Regions from separate parts of the Paracidovorax avenae ATCC 19860 genome, predicted to be linked through region 2. Evidence: predicted binding sites of a transcription regulator. Region 2 holds the regulator's gene; the other holds the start of a gene.
The links. Region 2 encodes NrdR, which represses ribonucleotide reductase genes. Its sites were predicted from a motif close to CACNANATNTNGTG; they were not measured.
Positions count from the first base shown of each region.

Region 1: ACAV_RS03870 (ribonucleoside-diphosphate reductase subunit alpha) is a predicted target of NrdR. The motif match lies at 11,070-11,083, and genes of this name have one in related genera.

Region 1 is NC_015138.1:865,204-879,650, forward strand. Features, by position in the region: gene ACAV_RS03830 (TlpA family protein disulfide reductase) at 1-150, shown strand, start outside; gene accB (acetyl-CoA carboxylase biotin carboxyl carrier protein) at 260-715, shown strand; gene accC (acetyl-CoA carboxylase biotin carboxylase subunit) at 867-2,216, shown strand; gene prmA (50S ribosomal protein L11 methyltransferase) at 2,304-3,185, shown strand; gene ACAV_RS03850 (DUF3426 domain-containing protein) at 3,238-4,785, shown strand; gene ACAV_RS03855 (carbohydrate kinase family protein) at 4,888-5,784, shown strand; gene ACAV_RS03860 (hypothetical protein) at 5,867-6,514, opposite strand; gene ACAV_RS03865 (ribonucleotide-diphosphate reductase subunit beta) at 6,703-7,866, opposite strand; gene ACAV_RS03870 (ribonucleoside-diphosphate reductase subunit alpha) at 8,005-10,956, opposite strand; gene ampD (1,6-anhydro-N-acetylmuramyl-L-alanine amidase AmpD) at 11,325-11,960, opposite strand; gene ACAV_RS03880 (sigma-54-dependent transcriptional regulator) at 11,947-13,428, opposite strand; gene ACAV_RS03885 (sensor histidine kinase) at 13,449-14,447, opposite strand, start outside.
Region 2 is NC_015138.1:2,563,247-2,577,693, reverse strand. Features, by position in the region: gene ACAV_RS11395 (DUF748 domain-containing protein) at 1-1,145, opposite strand, end outside; gene ACAV_RS11390 (lytic transglycosylase domain-containing protein) at 1,853-2,743, shown strand; ZMP/ZTP riboswitch at 2,785-2,943, shown strand; gene glyA (serine hydroxymethyltransferase) at 2,982-4,226, shown strand; gene nrdR (transcriptional regulator NrdR) at 4,259-4,708, shown strand; gene ACAV_RS11375 (hypothetical protein) at 4,852-7,134, shown strand; gene aroC (chorismate synthase) at 7,174-8,271, opposite strand; gene ACAV_RS11365 (CBS domain-containing protein) at 8,519-8,971, opposite strand; gene ACAV_RS11360 (O-acetylhomoserine aminocarboxypropyltransferase) at 9,077-10,390, shown strand; gene ACAV_RS11355 (alpha/beta fold hydrolase) at 10,390-11,199, shown strand; gene ACAV_RS11350 (HAD family hydrolase) at 11,258-12,013, opposite strand; gene hemH (ferrochelatase) at 12,063-13,127, shown strand; gene ACAV_RS11340 (sensor histidine kinase) at 13,153-14,447, shown strand, end outside.

The sequences.
Region 1 (14,447 bases), 1.7 Mb from region 2:
CTGCAGGGCACGGACCTGGGCCGCAGCCTCGGCAACCTGGCAGGGGGGCTTCCCTTCACCGTCCTGTTGGGCGCAGATGGCACCATCATGCACCGTAAAATGGGCCAGATCACGGCCGATGACCTCCGCCAATGGTCCGCGCTGGGTTGATTTCAGTGCAACCCATTCGTAGATGATGGAATTTGCGCTCGGATAGGGGTCGAAAGGGTCAAATTGGGGTAAATTCGCGCCCTATTTCGTTTTAGGCGTTGGAGTCCCCATGGATTTGCGAAAACTCAAGACCTTGATTGACCTCGTGTCCGAGTCGAACGTTTCGGAGCTCGAGATTACCGAGGCGGAAGGCAAGGTCCGCATCGTCAAGAGCGGCGGCGCGGTCGTCCAGCAATTCGTGGCGGCACCGGCTCCGGCCCCTGCGGCGCCCGCTCCGGCCGCCGCCGCACCGGCGCCCGTCGCCGAACTGCCGGCACCGTCCGCCCCCACCGGCCACATCGTCAAGTCGCCCATGGTGGGCACGTTCTACCGCGCTTCCAGCCCCGGTGCCAAGGCATTCGTCGAAGTGGGCAGCCAGGTCAAGGAAGGCGACACCATCTGCATCATCGAGGCGATGAAGATCCTCAACGAGATCGAGGCCGACAAGTCCGGCACGGTCACGCGCATTCTCGGCGAGAACGGCCAGGCGGTGGAGTACGGGCAGCCGCTGTTCGTCATCGAGTAAGCCTCGCTGCGCCACCGCAGACCTGCAGCGAACCAGGAATTTCATGTTTAAAAAGATCCTTGTCGCCAATCGCGGCGTTCTTGCCGCAGGCAAGGCGCAGCAAAGCGCCCTGGCACGCGTCAGCGTGCAGCGATGAGCCGCGAGAAAGCCTATGTTCAAAAAGATCCTTGTCGCCAATCGCGGCGAAATCGCCCTGCGCATCCAGCGCGCCTGCCATGAGCTGGGCGTGAAGGCCGTCATGGTGTATTCCGAGGCCGATCGCGACGCCAAGTACGTCAAGCTGGCCGAAGAGGCCGTGTGCATCGGCCCCGCACCCTCGCCGCTGTCCTATCTCAACATGCCGGCGATCATCTCGGCCGCCGAGGTGACCGACGCCGAGGCGATCCACCCCGGCTACGGCTTCCTGTCCGAGAACGCCGACTTCGCCGAGCGCGTGGAAAAGAGCGGCTTCCAGTTCATCGGTCCCACGCCCGAGTCCATCCGCACGATGGGCGACAAGGTGTCGGCCAAGCAGGCCATGATCCGCGCGGGCGTGCCTTGCGTGCCGGGCTCGGATGGCGAACTGCCCGACGATCCGGTGCAGATCCGCCGCATTGCCCGCACCGTCGGCTACCCCGTCATCATCAAGGCGGCGGGCGGCGGCGGCGGGCGCGGCATGCGCGTGGTGCACACCGAGGCCGCCCTGGTGAATGCGGTGCAGATGACCAAGGCCGAGGCGCAGGCCGCGTTCGGCAACCCGGCCGTGTACATGGAGAAGTTCCTCCAGAACCCGCGCCACATCGAGATCCAGATCCTGGCGGACAAGCACCGCAATGCGGTCTACCTGGGCGAGCGCGACTGCTCCATGCAGCGCCGCCACCAGAAGGTGATCGAGGAAGCGCCGGCCCCCGGCATCCCGCGCAAGCTCATCGAGAAGATAGGCGAGCGCTGCGTGGCCGCGTGCAAGAAGATCGGCTACCGCGGCGCGGGCACGTTCGAGTTCCTCTATGAGAACGGCGAGTTCTACTTCATCGAGATGAACACGCGCGTGCAGGTCGAGCACCCGGTGACCGAGTGGATCACGGGCGTGGACATCGTGAAGACGCAGATCATGGTCGCCGCGGGCGAGAAGCTGCCCTTCACCCAGCGCCAGATCGAGATCCGCGGCCACGCCATCGAATGCCGCGTGAACGCCGAGGACGCCTACAAGTTCACCCCGTCGCCCGGCCGCATCACCATGTGGCACGCGCCGGGCGGCCCGGGCGTGCGCGTGGATTCGCACGCCTACACCAACTACTACGTGCCGCCCAACTACGACTCCATGATCGGCAAGATCATCGTGCACGGCGACACGCGCGAGCAGGCCCTGGCCCGCATGCGCACGGCCCTGTCCGAGACCGTGATCGAAGGCATCCATACCAACATCCCGCTGCACCGCGAGCTGATGGTGGATGCCAAGTTCGTCGCCGGGGGTACGAACATCCATTACCTGGAAGAGTGGCTGGGCGCGCACAAGCGCTGACCGGCACCGGCCCGACGCCGGTCACTGGCATGCTGGCCGCCCGGAAACGGGGGCCAGCATTGTCGTTTCTGCAGGAGATTGACATCCATGTTTGAGCTGAGCCTGTTGTGCCCCGAGGGGCGGATCGAATCCGTGGGCGAAGCCCTCGAAGCCCTGGATGCCCTGAGCGTGTCGGTCGAGGACGCCGATGCGCAGACCGAGGCGGAGCAGGCGCTCTTCGGCGAGCCCGGGATGCCGCCGCCCCGCGACGGCTGGCAGCGCAGCCGGGTGGTGGCGCTGTTTCCCACGCAGGAGGCGGCCGGTGAGGCGCGCGCTCTGCTGGAGGTGCAGGACTTCTTCGACGGCTGCCGCGTCCTGGGCCTGGCTGAGGTGCCCGACCAGGACTGGGTTCGCCTGACCCAGTCGCAGTTCGCGCCGGTGGAGATCACACCCGAGTTCTGGATCGTGCCCACCTGGCACGAACTGCCGGCGCAGGCGACGCGCCACATCCGGCTGGATCCGGGCCTCGCTTTCGGCACCGGCACGCACCCGACCACGCGCATGTGCCTGCGCTGGATCGCCCGGCACGGCGGCGGCTTCGGCCGGGTGCTGGACTACGGCTGCGGCTCGGGCATCCTCGCGATCGGGGCCGCCAAATTCGGTGCCACCGACATCGACGCCGTGGACATCGATCCTGCCGCCGTGGAATCGACGCGGCTCAATGCCGAAGCCAACGGCGTGGCCCTGAAGGCCGGCCTGCCCGAGGCCGCGCAGGGCCGCTACGGCACGGTGCTGGCGAACATCCTCGCGACGCCGCTCAAGGTGCTGGCGCCGCTGCTGTGCGCCCATGTCGATGCGGGAGGGCACCTGGTGCTCGCGGGCATCCTGGAGCGCCAGGCCGAGGAGTTGCGCGAGGCCTATGCCCCCTGGCTCCCGCTGCAGGTGAGCGATGCCGAGGACGGCTGGATCCTGATGACCGCCGCACGCTGAGGCGACGGCCCCCGGCAGGGCGGCGCAGGGCGCCCCCTACAATTCCGAGTCGATGAGCCAGATCACCCGCTGCCCCGCCTGTGGCACGACCTTCAAGGTCGTCGCGGACCAGTTGCGCATTTCCGAAGGCTGGGTCCGGTGCGGGCAGTGCAAGGAGGTGTTCGACGCCTCCGCGAATCTGCTGCCGGGACCGGCGCGGCCTGCGGAGCTGTTGCCGCCCATGGCGTTGCCGGGGAGCGCGCCCGTGCCTGTTCCGGCGCCTGCCGCAGCCGCACCCGCCGTGTCGGTGGCCGCTCCGGTGTCCGGCCCGGCCGCCCCAGCCGTCCCGAGCGTCCCGGTGGCCCAGGTGCAGCAGGCCCCGGCCCCGCGTCCTGTGGGGCAGGATGCCGTACCCGGATCGGCGCCGGCCGCCGTGCCGGCCTTCCTGTCGGCACGAACCGCCTCTCCGGAGGCGCATGGCGTGGATCCCGGCTGGAGCCTCGAGCCGCTGTCGCCCATGGCATGGCGCGTGCGCGCACCTGCCGCAGCACCGCGGCCGGATCCCGTGCCTGCCCAGGTGCCGGCACCTTCCGCGCCGAGCGCCACTGGCGAGGAGGCCGCCGGGAAAGCCGGTCCTGCCGGTGCCGTCCCGACCCATCTTTCGGGCGCCTCGTCCGCGCCGCAGGAGTCCGACTCGGGCGGCTACGAACTGCCTTTCGCGGAGCTGCGCGAGTCCGGATGGCCCGACGATGAGGAGCCGGACGCGCAAGACTCGCTATCGCCGCACGGTGGCATGCCCCTGCCCGGGCGCATGGAGGCCGCCTCCGAGCCTGCCCCCGTTGCACAGGACGAAGATGAACCCCTGCTGGACGATGCAGCGGAGCAGGCCGTCGCCCGGGAGCTGGCGCACGAGGGCATCGATACGGACACCGACCCGGTGGACATCGCCACCCAGGCGATGCCGCTGCCCGAGCCCGCCATGCCGGCCGTGGCGCCACTGTCCCCGCCCTCGGTATGGCGCTCCGCGCGTGCGCCGGCGTCCGGCCGGGGCGCGGAAGGCGACGACGATGACGATCCGGACGAGGAGGGCGCGCAGGCCTCCGGCGAGCCGGGCTTCATGCGTGCGGCGCGGCGCAGGGCGTGGTGGCGCAGGCCCGCCGTGCGCATCGCGCTGGGACTGGCCGGCGTGCTGCTGCTGGGAATGCTGCTGCTGCAGGTCGGCCTGCAGGAGCGGGACCGGCTGGCTGCGCAGCATCCCGCGCTGCGCCCCCTGCTGCAGGTGCTGTGCGCTCCGCTGCAGTGCCGCATCGCCCCGCCCCGGCGCATCGCCGACGTGGTCATCGACAGCTCCTCCTTCAACAAGGCGCGCGGGGACGGTTTCCTGCTCGCGCTCACCATCCGCAGCCGCGCGGATTTCCCCGTGGCCATGCCTGCGCTGGAGCTGACGCTCACCGACGCGCAGGAGCAGCCCGTCCTGCGGCGCGTGCTGCTGCCGCAGGATCTCTCGGCCCCCGCGGAACTGCCCGCCCACGGCGAGTGGGGCGGCGCATGGCCGGTGAACGTGGGCGCGGCCGGCAACGCCCGCGTGGCGGGTTACCGGCTGCTCGCCTTCTACCCATGAGGACTGCACCCTGCGTCCGTCCGCATGGCTGCGCAGTATTCGCGCTGCCTTGCGTTTCCGTTTCCGTTTCCTTGACCTTCCATCCCTATCGACAGGATTTCCATGGCTGCCCTGATTTGCGGTTCCCTGGCCTTTGACACCATCATGACCTTCGAGGGTCGCTTCGCCGAGCAGATCCTGCCGGACCAGTTGCACATCCTCAACGTGTCGTTCCTCGTGCCGTCGCTGCGGCGGGATTTCGGCGGCTGCGCGGGCAACATCGCCTACAGCCTCCAGCTGCTGGGCGGCCGCCCCGTGCCCATGGCGATGCTGGGCAGCGACGGCGGCGACTACCTGCAGCGCCTGCAGGACCTCGGCATCGATACGCGCCATGTAGGCCGGGTGGACGAGACCTATACCGCGCAGGCGCTCATCATGACCGACCGCGACAACAACCAGATCACGGCCTTCCACCCGGGCGCGATGATGCTCGCGCACCGCTCGCGCATCACCGCCGAGCCCGACCTGCGCCTGGGCATCATCGCCCCGGACGGCCGCGATGCCATGATCGAACATGCGGCGCAGTTCGAGGCCGCGGGCATCCCGTTCGTGTTCGACCCGGGCCAGGGCCTGCCGATGTTCGGCGGAGAGGAGCTTGCGCGCTTCATCGGCCAGGCGAGCTGGGTGACCGTGAACGACTACGAAGGCCGCATGCTGTGCGAGCGCACGGGCTGGAGCTTCGCGGAGATTTCGCGCAAGGTGCGCGGCCTCGTGGTCACCCTGGGCGCGGACGGCTGCGACGTCTGGGAAGACGGAGTGGCCACGCGCGTGCCGCCCGTGCAGCCGGCCAGCGTGGTGGACCCCACGGGCTGCGGCGACGCATGGCGTGGCGCGTTGCTCTTCGGCCTGGAGCAGGGCTGGCCGCTCGCACGCTGCGCGGCGCTGGGCAACCGCCTGGGGGCGCTGAAGATCGCGCAGCGCGGCCCGCAGAACTACCAGCTCGATTTCGTGCCGGCCTGAGGCCGGGCGGGCATAAAAAAACCCGGTGCATGCACCGGGTGGGACCAGCCCCGCGGGCGGGGCGGCTGGCTGCTGTCGTCGCTCAGGGCTTGGTGCCCGTCGGGAAGGGCCATGCGGCCTGCGGGTTCAGCGTGGTCTGTGCTGCGGGTGCAGGCGCAGGGGCAGAGGCCTTGGAGGCCGCCTTTTTCGGGGCAGCCTTCTTCGGTGCAGCGGCCTTGGTCGTGCCGGTGGCCTTCTTCGCCGGTGCAGCTGCCTTCTTGGTGGAGGCTGCGGCCTTCTTTGCCGGTGCAGCTGCCTTCTTGGCGGGGGCTGCGGCCTTCTTCGCCGGTGCAGCTGCCTTCTTGGCGGGGGCTGCGGCCTTCTTTGCCGGTGCAGCTGCCTTCTTGGCAGGAGCTGCGGCCTTCTTTGCCGGTGCAGCTGCCTTCTTGGCGGGGGCTGCGGCCTTCTTTGCCGGTGCAGCTGCCTTCTTGGCAGGAGCTGCGGCCTTCTTTGCCGGTGCAGCTGCCTTCTTGGCAGGAGCTGCGGCCTTCTTTGCCGGTGCAGCTGCCTTCTTGGCGGGGGCTGCAGCCTTCTTCGCCGGAGCGGCCTTCTTCGTCGTGGCGGCGGCCTTCTTGGCCGATGCCGGTGCGGCGGCGGCCTTCTTCACGGTCGTCGCTGCCTTGGTGGAAGCCGCTTTCTTCGCGGCGGGTGCTGCCTTCTTGGCGGCGGTCGTCTTCTTCGCAGTTGCCATCATTTTCTCCTTGGGTCGATTTGCAAAGAGCGCTCCATGCCTGCATTGGACAGGGAGCGATCCATGGCGATGGGGGCTCTCGGGCACCCACCGCCATGAACGCGGGAACGCCCCGCGCGGCAGGGCCCTTGCGGGCTGCCGGTGCGGGGCGTGGAATGAAAATACATGGCCTGGAATGACGGGATCGACTAATCCCAGGACAGTGCGCCGCCGGACTGGTACTCGATGACGCGCGTCTCGAAGAAGTTGCGTTCCTTCTTCAGGTCGATCATCTCGCTCATCCAGGGGAAGGGATTCTCTTCGTTGGGGAAGAGCGCCTCCAGGCCGATCTGCGTGGCGCGCCGGTTGGCGATGTAGCGCAGGTAGCCTTTGAACATGGAGGCGTTCATGCCCAGCACGCCGCGGGGCATGGTGTCTTCCGCGTACTGGTACTCCAGCTCGACGGCCTTCATGAACAGGCCCTTGATCTCTTCCTTGAACTCCGCGGTCCAGAGGTGCGGGTTCTCGAGCTTGAGCTGGTTGATCAGGTCGATGCCGAAGTTGCAGTGCATCGACTCGTCGCGCAGGATGTACTGGTACTGCTCGGCGGCGCCGGTCATCTTGTTCTGGCGGCCCAGCGCGAGGATCTGCGTGAAGCCGACGTAGAAGAACAGGCCTTCCATCAGGCAGGCGAACACGATGAGCGACTTCAGCAGGGTCTGGTCGGTCTCGGGCGTGCCGGTCTTGAAGTCGGGGTCCATGATCGCCTCGATGAAGGGGATCAGGAACTCGTCCTTGTTGCGGATCGAATCGACCTCGTTGTAGGCGTTGAAGATCTCGCTCTCGTCGAGGCCGAGCGACTCGACGATGTACTGGTAGGCGTGCGTGTGGATCGCTTCCTCGAAGGCCTGGCGCAGCAGGAACTGGCGGCACTCGGGCGCGGTGATGTGGCGGTACGTGCCCAGCACGATGTTGTTGGCGGCCAGCGAATCGGCGGTCACGAAGAAGCCGAGGTTGCGCTTGACGATGCGGCGCTCGTCCTCGGTCAGGCCGTTCGGGTCCTTCCACAGCGCGATGTCGCGGGTCATGTTGACCTCCTGCGGCATCCAGTGGTTGGCACAGGTGGCGAGGTACTTTTCCCAGGCCCACTTGTACTTGAAGGGAACGAGCTGGTTGACGTCGGTCTGGCCGTTGATGATGCGCTTGTCGGCGGCATTCACGCGGCGGTGCTGGGCCGGCGCGGAGGTGGCAGCGGGTTGCGCCACGGGGCTCTGGAAGGACGCGGAGGGCAGCACGTCCTGACGGTGGCCTTGCAGACCGCCGTCCAGAGGTTTCTGCGATGAGGGCTTGACTTCTTCGTCCCAGTTCAGCATAGGTCTTCCAATGGTCGGATTATGAAAGCAGCGCTGCAAAAATAAAAGCGCCGCAGCGTGGCGCAGCGATGTTTTTGTTGCTTCAGAGCACATGCGAGGAAGGTCCCGCGCAGGGACCTTCCTCGCAGCGCATTCACATCACTGGCAGGCTTCGCAAGTGGGGTCGTCGATGGCGCAGAACTTCACGTCGGTCGCAGGCAGCGCGGCGGCCTGCGATTGCGCTGCGGCGGCGGCCGCATCGAGCGCGCCGGGGCGTGCGGTGCCGCTGCCGGCGGCCTGCATCGCGCCGTCGCTGCCCGACGAAACGGCGTTGAGCTGGCGCGTGTTCACGGTGCTCATCTCGACGTGCGTCGCGCTCTGCGTGCGCAGGTAGTACGTGGTCTTGAGGCCGCGCACCCAGGCGAGCTTGTAGGTCTCGTCGAGCTTCTTGCCGGAGGCGCCGGCCATGTAGATGTTCAGGCTCTGCGCCTGGTCGATCCACTTCTGGCGGCGCGATGCGGCTTCCACCAGCCACGTGGGCGCCACTTCGAAGGCCGTGGAATACAGCGCCTTGACGTCCTGCGGCACGCGGTCGATCGGGTGCAGCGAGCCCTTGAAGTGCTTGAGGTCCATGACCATCACGTCGTCCCACAGGCCCAGGCGCTTCAGGTCGCGCACGAGGTAGCCGTTGATGACGGTGAACTCGCCCGACAGGTTCGACTTGACCGACAGGTTGCCGAAGGACGGCTCGATCGACGCATCCACGCCGACGATGTTGGAGATGGTGGCCGTGGGGGCGATGGCCACGCAGTTGGAGTTGCGCATGCCGTCGCGGGCGATCTTCTGGCGCAGCGCGTCCCAGTCGAGGCTGGTGGCGCGGTCCACTTCCACGTAGCCGCCGCGGGCCTTCTCCAGCAGGTCGAGCGTGTCGATCGGCAGGATGCCGCGGTCCCACAGCGAGCCGGGGTAGCTGGAGTACTTGCCGCGCTCCTGCGCGAGCTCGGTGGAGGCCCAGTAGGCGTAGTAGCAGATCGCTTCCATCGAGCGGTCGGCGAATTCCACCGCGGCCTGCGAGGCGTAGGGAATGCGCAGCTCGTACAGGCTGTCCTGGAAGGCCATCAGGCCCAGGCCCACGGGGCGGTGGCGCATGTTGGAGTTGCGCGCCTTCTCGACCGCGTAGTAGTTGATGTCGATCACGTTGTCGAGCATGCGCATGGCCGTGGAGATGGTCTTGCGCAGCTTGGCGTGGTCGAGCTCCTTGCCGTTCGGGCCGTCCTTCAGGTGGCGCACGAGGTTGACCGAGCCGAGGTTGCACACGGCAGTTTCGGCGTCGCTGGTGTTGAGCGTGATCTCGGTGCAGAGGTTGGACGAGTGCACCACGCCGGCGTGCTGCTGGGGCGAGCGCACGTTGCAGGCGTCCTTGAACGTGATCCAGGGATGGCCGGTCTCGAACAGCATCGTGAGGATCTTGCGCCACAGGTCGGTGGCCTGCAGGGTGCGCGAAGGCTTGATCTCGCCGCGCGCGGCCTTCTCTTCGTAGGCGACGTAGGCCTTCTCGAAGTCGGCGCCGAACAGGTCGTGCAGGTCCGGCACGGAGGAGGGCGAGAACAGCGTCCAGGTGCCCTTTTCCATCACGCGGCGCATGAACAGGTCGGGGATCCAGTTGGCCGTGTTCATGTCGTGTGTGCGGCGGCGGTCGTCGCCGGTGTTCTTGCGCAGCTCCAGGAACTCCTCGATGTCGAGGTGCCAGGTTTCCAGGTAGGTGCAGACGGCGCCCTTGCGCTTGCCGCCCTGGTTCACGGCCACGGCCGTGTCGTTCACCACCTTGAGGAACGGCACCACGCCCTGCGATTCGCCGTTCGTGCCCTTGATGTGCGAGCCGAGCGCACGCACGCGGGTCCAGTCGTTGCCCAGGCCGCCCGCGAACTTGGAGAGCAGGGCGTTTTCCTTGATGGATTCGTAGATGCCGTCGAGGTCGTCGGGCACCGTGGTCAGGTAGCAGGACGAGAGTTGCGAGCGCAGCGTGCCGCTGTTGAAGAGCGTGGGCGTGCTCGACATGAAGTCGAACGACGACAGCACTTCGTAGAACTCGATGGCACGGGCCTCGCGGTCGGGCTCGTTCAGCGCCAGGCCCATGGCCACGCGCATGAAGAAGCACTGGGGCAGCTCGATGCGGGTCTTGCGCACGTGCAGGAAGTAGCGGTCGTACAGGGTCTGCAGGCCCAGGTAGTCGAACTGCTGGTCGCGGCCGGCATCGAGCGCGGCGCCCAGGCGGGCCAGGTCGTACTGCAGCAGGCGGGGATCGAGCAGTTCGTTGTCCACGCCCTTCTGGATGAACTGCGGGAAATAGGCGGCATAGGCCGGGCCCATGTCGGCGGGCACCACGTCCTGGCCCAGCACCTCGCGCACGATGGTGTGCAGCAGCAGGCGGGCGGTGGCGTAGGTGTAGTCGGGGTCCTTCTCGATCAGCGTGCGCGCGGCCAGGATGGAGGCCTTGTACACCTCGTCCATCGGGACGCCGTCATACAGGTTGCGCAGCGTCTCGGCCACGATGGGCGCGGCGTGCACGTCCTGGCCCAGGTTGGCGCAGGCGGAGTCGATCAGGCCGCGCAGGCGGGCTTCGTCCAGCGGCACGCGCTGGCCGTTGTCGATCACGTGCAGCACCGGCGTGGAGGGCACGGGCTGGCGGTCGTGCTGCTGGTGCGCGCGCTCCTGGGTGCGGCGCTCGCGGTAGAGCACATAGGCGCGGGCGACTTCATGGTGGCCGCCGCGCATGAGGCTCAGCTCCACGTTGTCCTGCACGTCCTCGATGTGGAACGTGCCGCCGCCCGGACGCGAGCGCATGAGCGCACGCACCACGGACTGGGTCAGGGTGTCCACCGTCTCGCGCACGCTGGCCGAGGCCGCGCCCTGGGTGCCGTGCACCGCGAGGAAGGCCTTCATCATGGCCACGGCGATCTTCTGCGGCTCGAACGGCACGACCGCGCCGTTGCGGCGGATGATCTGGTAATGCGAGAGCGGGTGGCCGCCGGCCGCGGGCTCGGTGCCTTGCGCCGTGGGCGTCTGGTCGGGTGCGGTCGTGGCGGATGAAGGGCTCAGCGCAGGCTGCATACAGGAAACCTCGGTGGATGGGGTGGCAGAAAAAGGACGGTGGTGTAGGCGCACACCGCCAGTTGATTGCGTAATGCGAAACGCTATAGGTAGTGGTCACATGACTACCTGGGCACTACATGTAGTGTATCTCTTGAAATTCGATGCGTGTAGCCACGCGATGTTTCCATGCGTTGGCACGCGGGTGGGGAGGCGGTCCTGCAGGCCGCGCCGGATGGTGGTTCCGGCGTGCGGCGCAAGGCCTGGCGCGTGTTGCGGGACCGGAGCGCGGTGCGGGCCGGCGCCAGTGCTGGTGGGGCGCAAGGGGAGCGAGTGTCGCGATTTGCCTTCGTCCGCGCCAGCGCTTCGGGAAAACCCTTGCTCGCCGGTCAGAAGGGCTTGACTTGCGGCGGGAAGGCGATGCGCGGGTTGCCGAACCGGGACTGCAGTTCGTGCCAGTCGAACCCCGGCCCGGGGTCCCGCTTGCGTCCGGGCGCGACGTGCTCGTGGCCCGCGACGTGGGCCACGGGGTAGCGTTGCGCGATGTCCCGGCACAGCGTGCCGAGCGCCTCGTACTGGGCGGGCTCGAAGGTGTCGCCTTCCAGGCCTTCCAGTTCGATGCCGATCGAGTCGTCGTTGCAGTTGTCCCGGCCCCGGTAGGCGGACGGGCCCGCATGCCAGGCGCGGTCGCCGCAGTCCACGAACTGCCACAGCCGCCCGCTGCGCTCGATGAAGAAGTGGGCCGATACCTGTAGGCCGCGGATGCCGGCGTAGTAGGGATGCGCATCCCAGTCCAGCGCATTGGTGAAGAGGCGCTGGACTTCGCCGGTGCCGTACTCGCCCGGGGGCAGGCTGATGGAATGCACCACGATGAGATCGATGGCGGCCCGGGCGGGGCGGGGCCCGAAGTTCGGCGAGGGCAGGGCCGTGGCGGGCAGGTACCAGCCGCCGTTCCAGCGCGGGCCGGCCTCGCCCGGGCCGCTGCCGGGCCCCGGGGCATCGTTCATCAGGTCAGGAGGCTGCATGGTCGTCCGGCGCGTCGTCGTCCTGCGGCGTGGCGATGGCCAGGCGGTCGATGCGGTAGCGGATCTGCCGCAGGCTGATGCCCAGGCGCGCGGCGGTGGCCGTGCGATTGAACCCGTGCTCGCGCAGGGCGCGCACCAGGATCTCGCGCTCCTGCTGGTCGAGCCAGCCCTGCAGGTCGCTGGGCAGCGGCACGTGGGCCGCGGGGAGCGGATCCGCGGTGCCGGCAGGCGCTTCGGAAGTCTCGGACGCCGGGGCTGCGTGCCGCGGCGCGTGCGGCGTGCCGGCAGCGGCATCCGCCGGGCATTCGATGTGCAGTTCGCCGCCGTCGCTCAGCGCCACGGCGCGGTGCAGCAGGTTTTCCAGTTCGCGTACGTTGCCGGTGAGCGGGTGCCGGGCGATGTCCGCCAGGGCCTCGCCGGTCAGCGGGGGCGCGGGCAGGCCGGTCTCCGCGGCGATGCGGTCGAGCAGCGCGGCGCACAGGGCGGGAAGGTCCTCGCGGCGCTCGCGCAGCGGCGGGATCACGACCTCGATCACGTTGAGGCGGTAGTAGAGGTCCTGCCGGAAGCGCCCCGCCTGCACGTCGGCGGCGAGGTCGCGATGGGTGGCGCTGACGATCCGCACGTCCACGGTGTCTTCCTGGGTGGACCCCAGCGGGCGCACGCTGCGCTCCTGGATGGCGCGCAGCAGCTTGGCCTGCATGGACAGGGGCAGGTCGCCGATCTCGTCGAGGAAGAGCGTGCCTCCGCGGGCGGCCTGGAAGTAGCCGTCCCGGTCCTGGCTGGCGCCGGTGTAGGAGCCCTTGCGCGCGCCGAAGAACTCCGCCTCCAGCAGGTTCTCGGGGATGGCGCCGCAGTTCACGGCCACCAGCGGGCCGTCGGCGCGCTGGCTGCAGCCATGCAGTGCGCGGGCGACGAGTTCCTTGCCGGTACCCGATTCGCCCCGGATCAGCACCGGGGCCATGCTGCGCGCGACCTTGGCGATGCGCTGCTTGACGTTGCGCATGGCCTCCGAGTCGCCCACGAGCGGATCGAGACCGGACAGGCTGGCGGCCCCCGGCGGGCCGGGCCGCGCGGAGCGGGGCGGCGGCACGCCGCCCGTGCCCTGCACGGCCGAGGCGACCACGGAGCGGAACTGCTTGAGGTCCACCGGCTTGGTGAGGTAGTCGAACGCACCGGAGCGCAGCGCCTCGACGGCGTTCTCCGCAGAGCCGTAGGCGGTCATCACGACGCAGCGCTCGCGCCGTTTCTGCTGGCGGATCTCCTGCAGCAGCTCCATGCCGAAGCCGTCCGGCAGGCGCATGTCGGTGATGACGGCGTCGAACCGCCGGGTCTGGAGCTGCCGGCGCGCCTCCTCGACGGTCGCCGCCGTTTCCACGCGATAGCCCTCGCGCAGCAGCGTGAGCTCGTAGAGCGTGCGCAGGTCGGGCTCGTCATCGACGACCAGGATGGTGGCGGCGGGGGCGTTCATGGCGGAGCGGGCAGGCAGTGTCAGACGACGATTGTGTCAAACAGCGTGGACGACGGCCCGCCCGGCCTGGCGGCGCGGCGGAAGGCCACCGTGAATGCGTTGCCGCCGATGGCGCCGCGCTCCAGCACCCGCGTGAGCCGCTGGTAGCCGACGGAGGCGCCATGGCGCTGGCAGAGTTCGCGGCAGATGTAGAGGCCCAGGCCGCTGGAGCGGCTCTCGGACGAGAAGAACGGCTCGAACAGGTGGCGCTCCACGGTCTTGTCCAGCGGCGCGCCATCGCTCCAGACCTGCAGGTGCGCCTGGCCTCCGGCATTGGTATAGGTGGAGATGCACAGCGAGTCCGGCTCGGCGCCCATGTAGCGCAGGGCGTTGTCCAGCAGGTTCACCAGCACGCGCCGCAGGTGGTCGGCATCGAATTCCACCTGCATGCCCGCCGCATGCAGCGACAGCTGGGCGCGGCGGCTGTGCGGGTGGTGCGACTGCCAGTCCCGGCAGACCTGGGCCACCGAGTCGTCCAGCGGCAGCGTGCCGGCGGGGGCATGGTCGATCTGGTGCTGCACGCGTGCGATGTCCAGCACCTCTTCCGCGATGCGGGCGAGCCGGTCGGCGTTCTGCTGCACCATGTGGGCGAGGCGCCGGTGCGCCGGGTCGGACAGGTCTTCTTCCAGCAGCGCGTTGGCTTGCACGATGGCGGCCAGGGGATTGCGGATCTCGTGGGCCACGGCGGCGGACATGCGGCCCATGGCGGCCAGCTTCTCGGTGCGCAGGCGCGCCTCCATCTCGCGCAGGTCGTGCAGGAACATGACGCACATCTGCGCACCCCCGGTGTCGAGCGCGATCAGGGGCGAGGCCGTGAGCCAGGTCCGCACGTGCAGCGCGAGCGGGCTCTGGCCCGGCTGCAGGATGTCCACGTCGGCGCCCTGCGGCTGCGCCAGGCGGAAGGTCTGCCGGGCCATGTCGAGCAGGGGGGCCCACGACGGCGAGCTCGTGAGCGGGAACGGCGGGGCGGGCTGGGGCGA
Region 2 (14,447 bases):
CAGGCCCCGGAAGACGGGCCGGCACCGCTGGCCGCCGGCGTCGCGCGTGGGGCACCCTGCGCGCCACCGGCGCCAGCCGCCGCAGCCCAGTCCCACTGCCCCTGGGCGTCGCGCCGCACCGCGATCTCCGGCCCGGACCATTCGACCGAAGCCAGGTGCGCCGACCTGCGCAGCGGCTCCACCGATGCCGCATGGACATCCAGCGACTGGAACGCGACGGGCGCGCTACCCGGCGGCCCGTCCAGGCGCACGCCGGACAGGCGCGCATGCCCGCCCACGGTCAGGCGCGGCTCCGGCCCCTGGAGGAATCCGATGTCCAGCTCTGCCTCAAGAGTCCCGGCCTGCGGCCGCAGGGGCACTCCCGCGGGCCAATAGGCACGCAGCGGAGACAGGTCCAGCCCCCGGATACGCAGCCGGGCCTGCGTGTTGCGGTCTTCCGAGAACGGCGTGCTGCGCGCTCCGGTATCGAAGGTGCTGCCATCCAGGCTGAAAGCGAGCCGCGGCGTCACCGTGACCTGCCGGTCGGCGGGCAGGTTGCTCAGAAAGGGAATGCCGAGTTCGAGCCCCGTCAGCCGGTGCGTCTGGTCCGTCGTCCGGTCGGTGAACTCGACCGCGCCATCGCGCAGGGCCAGGTTGTAGAGCGCGAACCGGCCGCCACCGCCCTCCCCGCCCCCCGGGCGGGCGGCGCCCAACTGCAGCAGGTCGTCGATGTCGTAGCGGCCATCCTGTCCGCGCACCACGCGCAGCCGCGGCGCGTCGATTTCCAGCGCGTCCAGCACCGGCGCCCAGCGCACCAGGGACTGCATTTCCATGTCTATATAGAGGCGCCGGATTTCCGCCTGGGCAGGGGCGCCGGGAGCCGCTGCCGCTAGGGCGATGTCATGCACGGTGAGCTCCAGCGTCCAGGGGCGGAAATCCACCTTTCCCACGGTGACGGCGCGTCCCGCGAAACTGCTGCCCCAGCGCTCCAGCCCCCAGCGCACCAGGGGCGGCACGGCCAGCCAGGCCAGTGCCCATACCAGCAGCAGCAAGGCGACGCCGCCGGCGACCCTGCGCGCGGCGACGGCCGCAGCGGCCCGGCGTGCATGCAGCCGTCCACCCGCGGGATCCTGCGCCCGCTCCCCGTTTGATTCGATTGCACCCATGGCCGGGATTGCAGCAGATGCGCGGCCCGGCAAACCGTAACAAGGTGAAAAACAGAAAGCCCGGCAGGGCTTGATGGCCACTGCCGGGCTTGACGGCTGACACAACGGTCTTTTGCCATCGTTTGCACCATGGAGGGTGAAGGTCCATGGAGCAGGAGGCAAGGTATTGCCTCCGAGGGTTTGCCGTGGAAGATTCCACCTGCCCAACCAGGGCACTGCATGCCGCTTGGATGGTGGTTTCCGCTTCGTCGGGCGATGCCTGGTCACTGCCAGACGCCTCCAATTTATCCAATCCGCACGAGACGTCCAACCGATATTCGCTATCGATCGCAGCATCTCGATTGTTCAAAACCTCCCGCCCCGTCCGGAGTGTCACAAGGGTTTCATGGCCGAGTGCACGAAAGCACTGCCGGGCATCCGAAAACTGTGTTTGCATCCATGCTTTTTAGAATAAATTGATCTAATGAATAGCAACCTTAGTATTGACCTGGCATTTGGACCCCTCCTAGAATCCGCCAGCTTCGAAAACCGAGGCTGACCACTATCTCCATCGCTGCCGAATCCGGCGAAGTCGTTCCCCCTGCACCGCTGCGCAGGCTGTTTCCACGGGAACTGGATGGCGTACCAATCCAGGCGAGATGCCTGGCACGGGAGACCCCCACCACGGGTGTCACCCGCAACAGGCCTCGACTCAGAAAGGAAGAGCTATGACAGCGTCAGGACGGGTGATCGGCGGAGTGCAGACCTTCGCATCCGATGTGATCGACGGTTTCCTCGAAATCACCCACAGCAGTTTCGCCCTGGTCGGGCTGACGGTCGCGTTCGGCGCGATCACCCTCACCGCCCGCCCGGACCTGCGGCAGGCCGGAGAGGAACAGCTCATGGGCTGGCTGCAGGCGCGCCAGGTGGCGGTGGTCGGCGTGCCCACGGAGCCAGAAGCCAGCGAGCGTGCCACGGCCACCAATCCCAAGGACCTGCCCAAGGAGCAGGCCGCCGTCGCGTTCTGGCTCAGCAAGAAATACCGCGTGGCGCCCGAACCCCTCGCCGCGCTGGTGTCGGAGGCCTACGAGATCGGCGGCCGCACCAAGCTCGATCCCACGCTCATCCTGGCCATCATGGCCGTGGAGTCGAGCTTCAATCCCTTCGCGCAGAGCGCCGTGGGCGCCCAGGGCCTGATGCAGGTCATGACGCGGGTGCACACCGACAAGTACGAGAACTTCGGCGGCCATTTCGCCGCCTTCGACCCGGTGAGCAACCTGCGCGTCGGCGTCCGTGTGCTGCAGGAATGCATCGCCCGCGCCGGCTCCCTCGAAGGCGGGCTGCGCTACTACGTGGGTGCCGCCAACCTGGCCGACGACGGCGGCTACGCGATCAAGGTCATGGCCGAACACATGCGCCTGCGGCAGGTGGCCAACGGCCGCAACGTGCCCATCTTCACGCCGCCCGCGCCGGCCGCTCCCGCAACGACGCCTCCGATGCTGTCCACCCAGGCTCCCGCGCAGACCACGCTGCCGGCCAAGGCGGCGGGCACCGCCGATGCATCGCCCGCCGCCTCCTCGGGCGAGGACAAGCTCGCACTGCTCACCCCGGGGCTTTGAAGCCCGCGGCGGCGCCATCCCGCCCTGCCGTCCGCTACACTCGAGGGGTACGCGACTGGCGATAGGCGCGGTGCATCCGCGAAGGCGGGCACCGCCGCTGACGTGGAAACCGGCAGGCACTTCATCCTGCGAACCACTGGGAAGCGTGCCGCACGGGCTGCAAGGCCCGTTGTGTTCCGCCGTTCGCCTGGGCAGCCCTTGTTTTTCCAAGGGACACCATTCACAGGACTGCCACGCCATGTACCAACGCAATATTCTTGTCGAACAAGCCGATCCCGAAGTGTGGGCCGCCATCCAGGCCGAGAACCTGCGCCAGGAGCAGCACATCGAACTGATCGCCAGCGAGAACTACGCCTCGCCCGCCGTCATGGCGGCGCAGGGCTCGCAGCTCACCAACAAGTACGCAGAAGGCTATCCCGGCAAGCGCTACTACGGCGGTTGCGAGAACGTGGACGTGGTCGAGCAGCTGGCCATCGACCGCGTGAAGAAGCTCTTCGGCGCCGAAGCCGCCAACGTGCAGCCCAATTCGGGCTCGCAGGCCAACCAGGCCGTGCTGCTCGCCTTCCTGAAGCCCGGCGACACCATCCTGGGCATGAGCCTCGCCGAAGGCGGCCACCTGACGCACGGCATGCCGCTCAACATGAGCGGCAAGTGGTTCAACATCGTGTCGTACGGCCTGAACGAGAAGGAAGAGATCGACTACGACGCGCTGGAAGCCAAGGCGCGCGAGCACAAGCCCAAGCTGATCATCGCCGGTGCATCCGCTTATTCCCTGCGCATCGATTTCGAACGCTTCGCGAAGATCGCCAAGGAAATCGGCGCGATCTTCTGGGTGGACATCGCCCACTATGCCGGCCTGGTGGTCGCGGGCGAATACCCGAACCCCGTGCCCTTCGCCGACGTGGTCACCTCCACGACGCACAAGAGCCTGCGCGGCCCGCGCGGCGGCATCATCCTGATGAAGGCCGAACACGAGAAGGCGATCAACTCCGCCATCTTCCCGGGCCTGCAGGGCGGCCCGCTGGAGCACGTCATCGCCGCCAAGGCGGTGGCCTTCAAGGAAGCGCTGGCGCCCGAGTTCAAGGCCTACCAGCAGCAGGTCGCGAAGAACGCCAAGGTGTTCGCCGAGACGCTGATCGAGCGTGGCCTGCGCATCATCAGCGGCCGCACCGAAAGCCACGTCATGCTGGTGGACCTGCGCGCCAAGGGCATCACCGGCAAGGCGGCCGAAGCGGCCCTGGGCCAGGCCCACATCACCATCAACAAGAACTCCATCCCGAACGATCCGGAAAAGCCGATGGTGACCAGCGGCATCCGGGTGGGCACGCCCGCGATCACGACGCGCGGCTTCAAGGAAGAGGAAACGCGCATCACCGCGAACCTGGTGGCCGACGTGCTGGACAACCCGCACGACGAAGCCAACCTGGCCGCCGTGCGCGAGAAGGTGCACGCGCTCACGAGCCGCTTCCCGGTCTATCGCTGACCGCAGCGCAGCCCCGAGACCGCCGCCCCGCAATGAAGTGCCCGTTCTGCAGCCACCCCGAGACGCAGGTCGTCGAAACGCGCGTGGCCGAGGACGGGGACTTCGTGCGGCGGCGCCGGCAGTGCGGGGCCTGCGACAAGCGCTTCACGACCTATGAGCGCCCGGAAGTCAGCTTCCCCAACGTGGTGAAGAAGGACGGCCGGCGCATCGAATACGACCGCAGCAAGCTCATCGGCTCGTTCAGCATCGCGCTGCGCAAGCGGCCGGTGAGCACCACGCAGATCGACAGCGCCATCGAGCGTATCGAGGAAAAGCTGCTCAACCTCGGCCAGCGCGAAGTGCTGTCCAGCCGCATCGGCGAACTGGTGATGCGCGAGCTCAAGAAGCTCGACAAGGTCGCCTACATCCGCTTCGCGAGCGTGTACCGGAGCTTCGAGGACATCGACGAGTTCCGGGCGCTCGTGGACGAAGTGCGCAAGTAGGCGGCCTGCCCGGCGATGCCGGCCAGGCACGGCGCGTCGGCCGTGGTCCTACGCACGGGGCGCCGCACGCACTGCACAATCGGTTGGAACTGCCGCGCATTCCGCAACGACCCGGCACCCTTCCCGATCCCCCGCACCGATCCATGCAGACTGACGCACCGACCTCCCCGTCTTCCGCACATCCATGGCAATTCTTCCGCGCCGGCGGCGTGGACCAGGTCATCATCCGCACGGGCGCGGACATCGCGCACCTGGCCGAACTGGACCAGAAACTCTGGGTGGCGCTGGCCTGCCCCACGCGGGGCGTGGAATTCGACCCGCGCACGCTCGACCTCATCGATACCGATGGCGACGGGCGCATCCGCCCACCCGAACTGCTGGCGGCCTGCGCGTGGGCCTGCGAGCGGCTGCGCGATCCGGATGAACTGGCCCGGCCCGGACCCGTGCTGGACCTCTCTGCCCTGGACGGCTCCACCGAGGACGGGGCGGCCCTTGCGGAGCAGGCCCGGCGCATCCTTGCCCTGGCGGGGCGCGAGGATGCGGAATCCATCACCCTGGAAGAGGTGCTGGCGCGCAGCGAGAAGCTGAACGCCCAGCGCTTCAATGGCGACGGCGTGGTGTCTCCCGCCACGGCCGAGGACGATGCAGAGGCTCGCGACGCGCTGGAGCGCATCATGGCCACCCACGGCAGCGTGCCCGCGGTGGCGGACCAGCCGGCCGGCGTGGACCGCAAGACGGCCGAGGCGTTCTTTGCCGAGGTGGATGCGCTGCAGCAATGGGCGGACGGGGTGCAGGCACATCCGGAGGGAATGCCGCTGGGGGACCGCACGCTGCAGGCAGCCCAGGCGGTACAGGCCGTGCGCCACAAGGTGGACGACTTCTTCACGCGGGCGCGGCTGGCCGCATACGATCCACGCGTGCGCACGGCAATGCACCCGTCGGACGACGACTATGCCGCGCTGGCCCGGATGGAGCTCTCGCCAGGCTCGGACGCCGTGGCGGCCCTGCCGCTGGCACCCTTCACACCCGACGGCACCCTGCCACTGGAACGCGGCATCAACCCCGCCTGGGCGGGTGCCGTGCAGGCGCTGCGCGACAAGGCCCTGGTGCCGCTGCTGGGCGAGCCGGCGCGCGCGTCGCTGTCGGAGGCGGACTGGAAGCGCACGCTGGATGCGCTGTCCCCCTGCCTGAAGCAACTGTCGGCCCGCCCCGCGACCCACCTGGACGCGCTCGACGCGGACACCGTACGCCAGCTGCATGGCAGCGGCGTGCGCGAACGGGTGATGGCGCTGATCGCCCAGGACGAGGCCGAGAAGGCGCACAACGGCCACACGCTGGCCCTGGAAAAGCTGCTGCGCTTCAAGCGGGACCTGCTGCGGCTGCTGAACAACTTCGTCTCGTTCTCGGCCTTCTACCAGCGCGAGGGCGCGATCTTCCAGGCGGGCACGCTCTACCTGGACGCGCGCAGCTGCGACCTGACGGTGCAGGTGGCCGACGCGGGCCGCCACGCCAAGCTGGCGGGGCTGGCCAAGACCTACCTCGCCTACTGCGACTGCACGCGCAAAGGCCGGAAGATGGGCATCGTCGCGGCCTTCACGGCCGGGGATGTCGATTTCCTGTTCGTGGGCCGCAATGGCGTGTTCTACGACCGCGACGGCCTCGACTGGGATGCGACCATCACGAAGATCATCGAGAACCCCACGAGCATCGCCCAGGCTTTCTTCTCGCCCTACAAGAAGTTCCTGCGCATGATCGAGGAACAGGTGGCCAAGCGGGCGGCGGCGAGCGATTCCCGGGTGGAGAAATCGCTGGGTGCCACGGCCGGCAACCTGGCCACCGCGCCCGGCAAGACCCTGGCGACGGCAGCGGCGCCGGCAGGAGCCGCCGGGGTGCCCGACGGGCAGCGGCGCATGGACGTGGGCACTGTGGCCGCGATCGGCGTGGCCCTGGGCAGCCTGAGCGCCGTCGCCGTGGGCATCTTCGCGAAGTTCGTGGACCTGGGCGCCTGGATACCGATCGCGCTGCTCGGCATCGTCGTGGCCATTTCGGGGCCGAGCATGCTGATCGCCTGGCTCAAGCTGCGCCAGCGCAGCCTGGGCCCGATCCTGGATGCGAGCGGCTGGGCCATCAACGGCCGTATGCGCATCAACACCCGCCTGGGCGGATCGCTGTCGCAGACGGCCCACGTGCCGCCGGGGGCGCGCCGGATGCTGAACGATCCGTTCCCCGAGTCGCGCAAGCCGGCCTGGACGGCGGCCTGCGTGGCGGTGGTGCTGGTGGTGGCGGGCGTGCTGGCATGGCGCATGGGCTGGTTCCACCGGCCGGTGCAGGCGCCCACGCCAGCGCCAGCGCCGGCGGCGGCCTCTCAGCCAGCCCTGCCTGCACAGGGCACCGGCGCCGCAGCGCCGGCCTCGGCCGCACCCTAGGGGACAGGCCGGGGGAAAGGCCGGAGCGGCGAATCCGGATTACAGGAAGGACGCCCGGATCGGCGCCACCGCCTGCACCACGTCGCCGCACTGGGCGCGATGCCGCAGGGCATGGTCCATCAGCACCAGGGCCAGCAGCGCTTCTGCGATGGGCGCGGCGCGGATGCCCACGCAGGGGTCGTGGCGGCCCTTGGTGATGACTTCGGTGCTCTGGCCGTGGATGTCGATGGACTGGCGCGGGCTGATGATGGAACTGGTGGGCTTGATGGCGATCAGGGCCTCGATGTCCTGGCCGCTGCTGATGCCGCCCAGGATGCCGCCGGCGTTGTTGCTGGCGAAGCCCTCGGGCGTGAGCGAATCGCCATGCGTGGTGCCGCGCTGGACCACGCTGGCGAAGCCCGCGCCGATCTCCACCCCCTTCACCGCATTGAGGCCCATGAGCGCATGGGCGATGTCGGCATCGAGCTTGTCGTAGAGCGGCTCGCCCAGGCCCACGGGCACGCCCGTGGCCTGCACGCGGATGCGGGCGCCGCACGAATCACCGGCCTTGCGCAACGCGTCCATGTAGGCCTCCAGGGCCGATACATCGGCCACCGGAGCGAAGAAAGGGTTGGCGTGCACGTGGTCCCAGCTTTCGAACGGGATCTCCACCTCGCCGACCTGGGTCATGCAGGCGCGAAAGCGCGTGCCGTATTTTTCCGCCAGCCACTTCTTGGCGACGGCGCCGGCCGCCACGGTGGGCGCCGTCAGCCGGGCCGAGGACCGGCTCCCGCCGCGCGGATCGCGGATGCCGTACTTGTGCCAGTAGGTGTAGTCGGCATGGCCCGGACGGAAGCTCTGGGCGATGTTCGAGTAATCCTTGCTGCGCTGGTCGGTGTTGCGGATCAGCAGGGCGATGGGCGTGCCCGTGGTGCGGCCTTCATAGATGCCGGAGAGGATCTCCACCGCATCGGGCTCGGCGCGCTGCGTGACATGGCGGCTCGTGCCAGGCCGGCGGCGGTCCAGGTCGGCCTGGATGTCGGCCTCCGACAGTTCCATGCCGGGTGGGCAGCCGTCGATCACGCAGCCAATGGCCGGGCCGTGGGATTCACCGAAATTGGTGACTGCGAATAAGGTGCCGAGTGTGTTGCCGCTCATGGCGCCGGATTATCCCAGAGCCATCCGCCGAGCCGGGCCATTCCGACCCAGGTCATTGCAACCGGCAGCCAGCTCAACCACCAGCCAGCAGGCACGGCCCGCGAACGAACACGCCCTCACCCATCAGACGGCCGCGGAGCAGGCCACGCCAGCAGACGCCGTGGAACCGGCTTTGCCGGGCCACTGGCGTCGTCCCCCTTCCCGGCGCGCGCAGCGCGGCGAGAGAAGGGGGAAGGCGCGCAGCGCCTCAGGGGGTAGCTTCCTTCTCCTCAGGCCAGTCACGGATATAGGCCTTCAGCATCTGGTTCTCGAAGTTCTGGCTGTCCACCACGGCCTTGGCCACGTCGTAGAAGCTGACCACGCCCATGAGCATCTTCTTGTCCATCACCGGCATGTAGCGCGCGTGGCGGTTGAGCATCATGCGGCGCACCTCGTCCATCTCGGTCTCGAGCGTGCAGGTGAGGGGCGCGTCGTCCATGGCCGTGCGCACGAGCATGGTGCCCACGGTGCCGCCGTTCTTCACGACGGCCTGGATGACCTCGCGGAAGGTGAGCATGCCGACCAGGTCGCCGTGGTCCATCACCACCAGCGAGCCGATGTCCTTGTCCGCCATGACCTCCACGGCTTTCGCCAGGGGTTCGTCGGCGGTGACGGTGAAGAGCGTGTTGCCTTTGACGCGGAGGATGTCGCTGACTTTCATGGGAGGTCTCCAGGGGGGCGCCGCGCCGCGGGGGCGGGCCGATCGGTGTTTCCTGCGCAATATAGCCCACAATGTTGCGCTGCGATCACACACAGGAGACAACGAATGCCCGGTTATTCCGACCCTGGCTTCGACACGCTGGCGCTGCATGCGGGCGCCGTGCCCGATCCGGCCACCGGCGCGCGCGCCGTGCCCATCCACCTGACGACCTCGTTCGTCTTCGAGTCGAGCGACCATGCGGCGTCGCTGTTCAACCTCGAACGGCCCGGGCATGTGTACAGCCGGATCAGCAATCCCACCAACGCGGTGCTGGAGCAGCGCGTGGCGGCGCTGGAAGGCGGCGCGGGGGCCATCGCGGTGGCGAGCGGCCAGGCCGCGCTGCACCTGGCCGTCAGCACGCTGATGGGCGCGGGCGGGCACATCGTCGCGAGCACGGCGCTCTACGGCGGCTCGCAGAACCTGCTGCACTACACGCTGCGACGCTTCGGCATCGAGACCACCTTCGTGCAGCCGGACGACCTGGAAGGCTGGCGCGCCGCCATCCGGCCCGAGACACGCCTGCTCTTCGGAGAAACGGTGGGCAATCCGGGCCTGCAGGTGCTGGACATCCCGGCCGTGGCAGAGATCGCCCACGCGGCCGGTGTTCCGCTGCTGGTGGACTCCACCCTCACCTCCCCCTGGCTCATGCGCCCGCTGGAACACGGGGCCGATCTGGTCTATCACTCCGCCACCAAGTTCCTCTCCGGCCACGGCACGGTGATCGGCGGCGTGCTGGTCGATGGGGGCACGTTCGACTGGGAGGCCTCGGGGCGCTTCCCGGAGCTCTGCGCGCCGTATGCGGGCTTCCACGGCATGGTGTTTGCCGAAGAGTCCACCGTGGGCGCCTTCCTGCTGCGCGCGCGGCGCGAGGGGCTGCGCGATTTCGGCGCGTGCATGAGCCCGCACACGGCCTGGCTGATCCTGCAGGGCATCGAGACCCTGCCGCTGCGCATGGAACGGCATATGCGCAACACGGAGCGGGTGGTGGAGTTCCTGGCGAGCCACCCCTTCGTGTCGCGCGTCGGCCATCCGATGCTGGAGTCGCACCCCAGCCATGCGCTCGCGCAGCGCCTGCTGCCGCGCGGCGCGGGCTCGGTGTTCAGCTTCGACCTGCGGGGCGACCGGGCGCAGGGCCGGGCCTTCATCGAGTCGCTGAAGGTCTTCAGCCACCTCGCCAACGTGGGCGACTGCCGCAGCCTGGTGATCCACCCCGCCAGCACGACGCACTTCCGGATGGACGACGCGGCGCTGGCGCAGGCCGGCATCGCGCAGGGCACGATCCGCCTGTCGATCGGACTGGAGGATGCAGACGACCTGATCGACGACCTGAAGCGCGCGCTCAAGGCCGCGGAAAAAGCCGGCGGAAAGGCGGGTGCGTGATGCAGGTGATCGTCAACGGCCACGCGGCCTATTGCTATACGGGCGGCAAGCCCTTCGACCCGGCACGGCCCACGGTGGCGATGGTGCACGGCGTGCTCAACGACCACAGCGTCTGGGGCTTCCAGAGCCGGCATCTGGCGCACCACGGCTGGAACGTGCTGGCGGTGGACCTGCGCGGCCACGGCCGCAGCGGTGGCGAGGCGCCGCAGAGCGTGGAAGAGGCCGCGGATTTCATCGTGGCGCTGCTGCGCACCCTGGGCGTGGAGCGGGCGGCGCTCGCGGGCCACAGCTGGGGGTCGCTGATCGCGCTGGAGGCCGCATCACGGCTGGGTGCCGCCGCGACGCACCTGGCGCTGGTGGGCACGGCCTACCCGATGAAGGTGTCGCCCGCGCTCATCGATGCCGCACTGAACGAGCCCGAGAAGGCGCTGCGGATGGTGAATGTGTTCTCCCGCAGCAGCCTCGCGTCGCCCTCGGGCGCGGGCTTCTGGACCTTCGGTGCGGGCATGGCGCTCGGCAGGCGCGTACTGCGCAGCAATCCGCACGTGAACGTCTTCCACCGGGGATTCGTGGCCTGCGACCGCTATGCGGGGGCAGAAGCCGCCGTGACCGCCCTCGCCTGCCCGGTGCTGTTCGCGCTGGGTGCGCAGGACCAGATGACACCGCCACGGGCGGCCCAGGGCCTGATCGCGGCGGCGCGCGCGGCGGGGCTGGACGTGCGCGTGGAGATGCTGCCCGTGGGGCACTCCCAGATGACGGAAGCGCCGGAGGAGACGCTGCGCGCGCTGCGGGCCTTCCTGGGCGCCTGAGGGCTCACGGCCCCGTTTCAGGGAACAGGAACCGTCGCATGCAGCGCACGCCCGCGCGCTACGAACGACGTTCGGAGGCCCCGGGCAGCGCACCGCCCTGCGGGTGAGCCGCCACCAGCTGCGGCGCGAGCAGCCGGCACAGGCCGGTGAGGTCTTCCACCACGGCGGGCTCCGGCCCCTCGTGCGGCCAGGCGATGCCGGCGCGGTTGATCCAGACGGCTTGCATGCCGGCCTGCAGGGCGCCGTGGGCGTCGAGCGTGGCGTCGTCGCCCACGTGGAGCACGGCCTCCGGCGGCACGCCGAGCTGCTGCGCGGCCTCGTGGAAGATGCGCGGATCGGGCTTGGCGACGCCGAAGGTGCGCGCCGTCACGCTCCCCTGGAAGTAATTCCCCAGCCCGATGCGATGCAGATCGGCATTGCCATTGGTGAGCGCCATGAGCGGATAGCGCGGCGCAAGGAATTCGAGGGCGGCGATGGCGTCGTCGTACAGGTCCACCCGCTGGCGCTCCGCGAAGAACAGGTCGTAGGCCGCGTCGGTGAGGGATTCGTCCTCTCCGGCCCGCCGCAGCGCCGCGCGGATGCTTTCGCGCCGCAGGGCGCTCAGGTCGTGGGAGAGATGGGCATGCGCCTGCACGACCTCGGCGCGGATCACTGCGGCCGTTTCGGCATCGGCCAGCAGCGCGGCCGTGGCCGGGGCACGCGTTCCCAGCCAGTCCCGCAGCACCTGCTCGGCCCTCCGGATGGCTGGCCAGATCGGCCAGAGGGTATCGTCGAGATCAAGGGTCATCGCGCGGATGCGGGCGGTATCGAGCATGGTGGCCGAGAATAGCGCAACCATTGCATCCCCTTCCCTTCCGCCGCCCATGAACGCATCCGCTGCCGACCGCTCCCAGACCGCCCCGATGCCCCGCACCGCCGTGTTGCTGTGCAACCTGGGCACGCCCGAGGCGCCCACCGCGCCCGCGCTGCGCCGCTATCTCGCGCAGTTCCTGTCCGACCCGCGCATCGTGGAGATTCCGCGCGCCGCGTGGCTGCCCATCCTGCACGGCATCATCCTGCGCATCCGGCCGGCCAAGTCCGCGGCCAAGTACGCCAGCATCTGGATGCCCGAGGGCTCGCCCCTGGCCGTGTGGACGGAGCGGCAGGCGACGCTGCTGCGCGGGTGGCTGGGCGAGGCGGGGCTGCGGGTGCAGGTGCGGCATGCGATGCGCTATGGGCAGCCTTCCATCGCCGGCCAGTTGAAGGCTCTGCAGGCCGAGGGCGTGGACCGCGTGCTGGTGCTGCCGCTGTATCCGCAGTATTCGGGCACGACCACCGCAAGCGTGTCGGACGACGTGTGCGCCTATGCGCTGCGCACGCGCCGCCTGCCGGAGCTGCGTTTCGTGAACAGCTACCACGACCATCCCGCCTACATCGACGCGCTGGCCCGCAGCGTGCGCGCGCATTGGCAGCGCGAGGGCGGGCCGGCCGAGCAACTGGTGATGAGCTTCCACGGCATTCCGGAGCGCGCCGTGCGCCTGGGGGACCCCTACCAGCAGGAATGCCTGGCGACCGCCGCGCTGCTTGCGCAGGCGCTGGGCTTGGCGCCGGAGCGCTACCGGGTGACCTTCCAGTCCCGCTTCGGCAAGGCCAAGTGGCTGGAGCCCTATACCGAACCGACGCTCATCGAGATGGCCCGGGGCGGCACGCGCAGCGTGGACGTGATGTGCCCGGGGTTCACGAGCGACTGCCTGGAAACGCTGGAGGAAATCAACCAGGAAGCGCGCGAGGCCTTCCTGCATGCGGGTGGCCAGGAATTCCGCTACATCCCCTGCCTGAATGCGGACAGCGCCTGGATCAGCGCGCTGAGCCGGATCGCGCAGGAGCACCTGTCGGGCTGGGATACCGGCGCACCGGCAATGGCCTCGGTGCCCGGCCTGGCCCGCTGAGCGGCCGCACCACGAGGCCCGCGCCATGTTCCGATTGCGCCTGTCCCTGGCTTTCGCCACCCTGGTCGCGCTGGTGTGCGCGCAGGCGGCCTTCGTCTATTGGGGCGCGAACCGCGTCTACAACTTCGCCCAGCACAGCCGCCTTGCGAGCGACATCCTGACCGAGCTGAACGAACTGGCCGCCAACAAGCAGCGGCTGCGGGTCTGGGCCTCGCAGCGGCTCATGAACGTGGACGCCTCGGTGGAGGTGCGCGACACCCTGCTCTCCAGCATGCGCAGGAACGCCGCACAGTTGCGGCAGCTGACAGAGCGCGACGGCGCCCTGTGGGCCGAGATGGCCGAGAACGAGGGGATCGCGATACCGCCCGAGGTGCGCGAGCTGGGAGCGGCCGCGCGGCTTTTCGACGACAACATCGCGGCCGTGCAGGCCCGGCTGGTGCGCCTGCAACCGCTGCAGCCGGGGTCGGAATTCTCGTCCGTCTGGCAGGAGCTGAACCAGGTGTTCGACATGGCCGACGGCCGCGACCTGCGCGAGCTGCTGAGCGGCGCCATAGCGCGCCAGCGCCGCGCCGTGCCCATCGCCCGCGCCGATACGGAGCGCGGCCTGCGGGAGCTGCGCACGCAGGCCGTGGGCATGGCCCTCCTGACGCTGGCCACCGCCATCGTGCTGGCGCAGCAGCTGACGCGCCGCCTGCAGCGCCCCCTGGACCGCCTGCTGGCAGGCACGCGCGCGCTGCAGGCCGGTGCGCTGGACCACCGCGTGGAAACCGGTTCGCGGGACGAATTCGACCGGGTCGCCGAGCATTTCAACGCCATGGCCGCCGAACTCCAGGAGCACCGCCGCGCGGCGGATGCGGCGCGCCGGCGCCTGGAGGATGCCGTGGAGGCACGCACTGCCGAACTGCGCACCGCCCACGAGGCGCTCCAGCGCAATGACGAGCGGCGCAGGCAACTGTTCGCCGACCTGAGCCATGAGTTGCGCACGCCCGCCACGGCCATCCGCGGCGAGGCGGAAATCGCGCTGCGCGGCGGCGTGCGACCGGCGGAGGAATACCGGCAGACCCTGGAGCGCATCGTCGGCGCCGTGGAGCAGCTCACGGGGACCGTGGACGACCTGATGCTCGTGGCACGCACGGAAGCCGATCCGCTCGCCATGCGGCCCGGGCCGGTCGCGCTGCACGGGTTGCTGCGCGATGCGGCCGAACAGGCCGAGGCGCTGTGCGCCCTGTACGGGGTGCATCTGCGGCTGGAGGCGCCGGCCGCGTGGCCCGGCGGGCAGGCGGGCCCTACGCTGCACGCGGATGCCGACCGCCTGCGCCA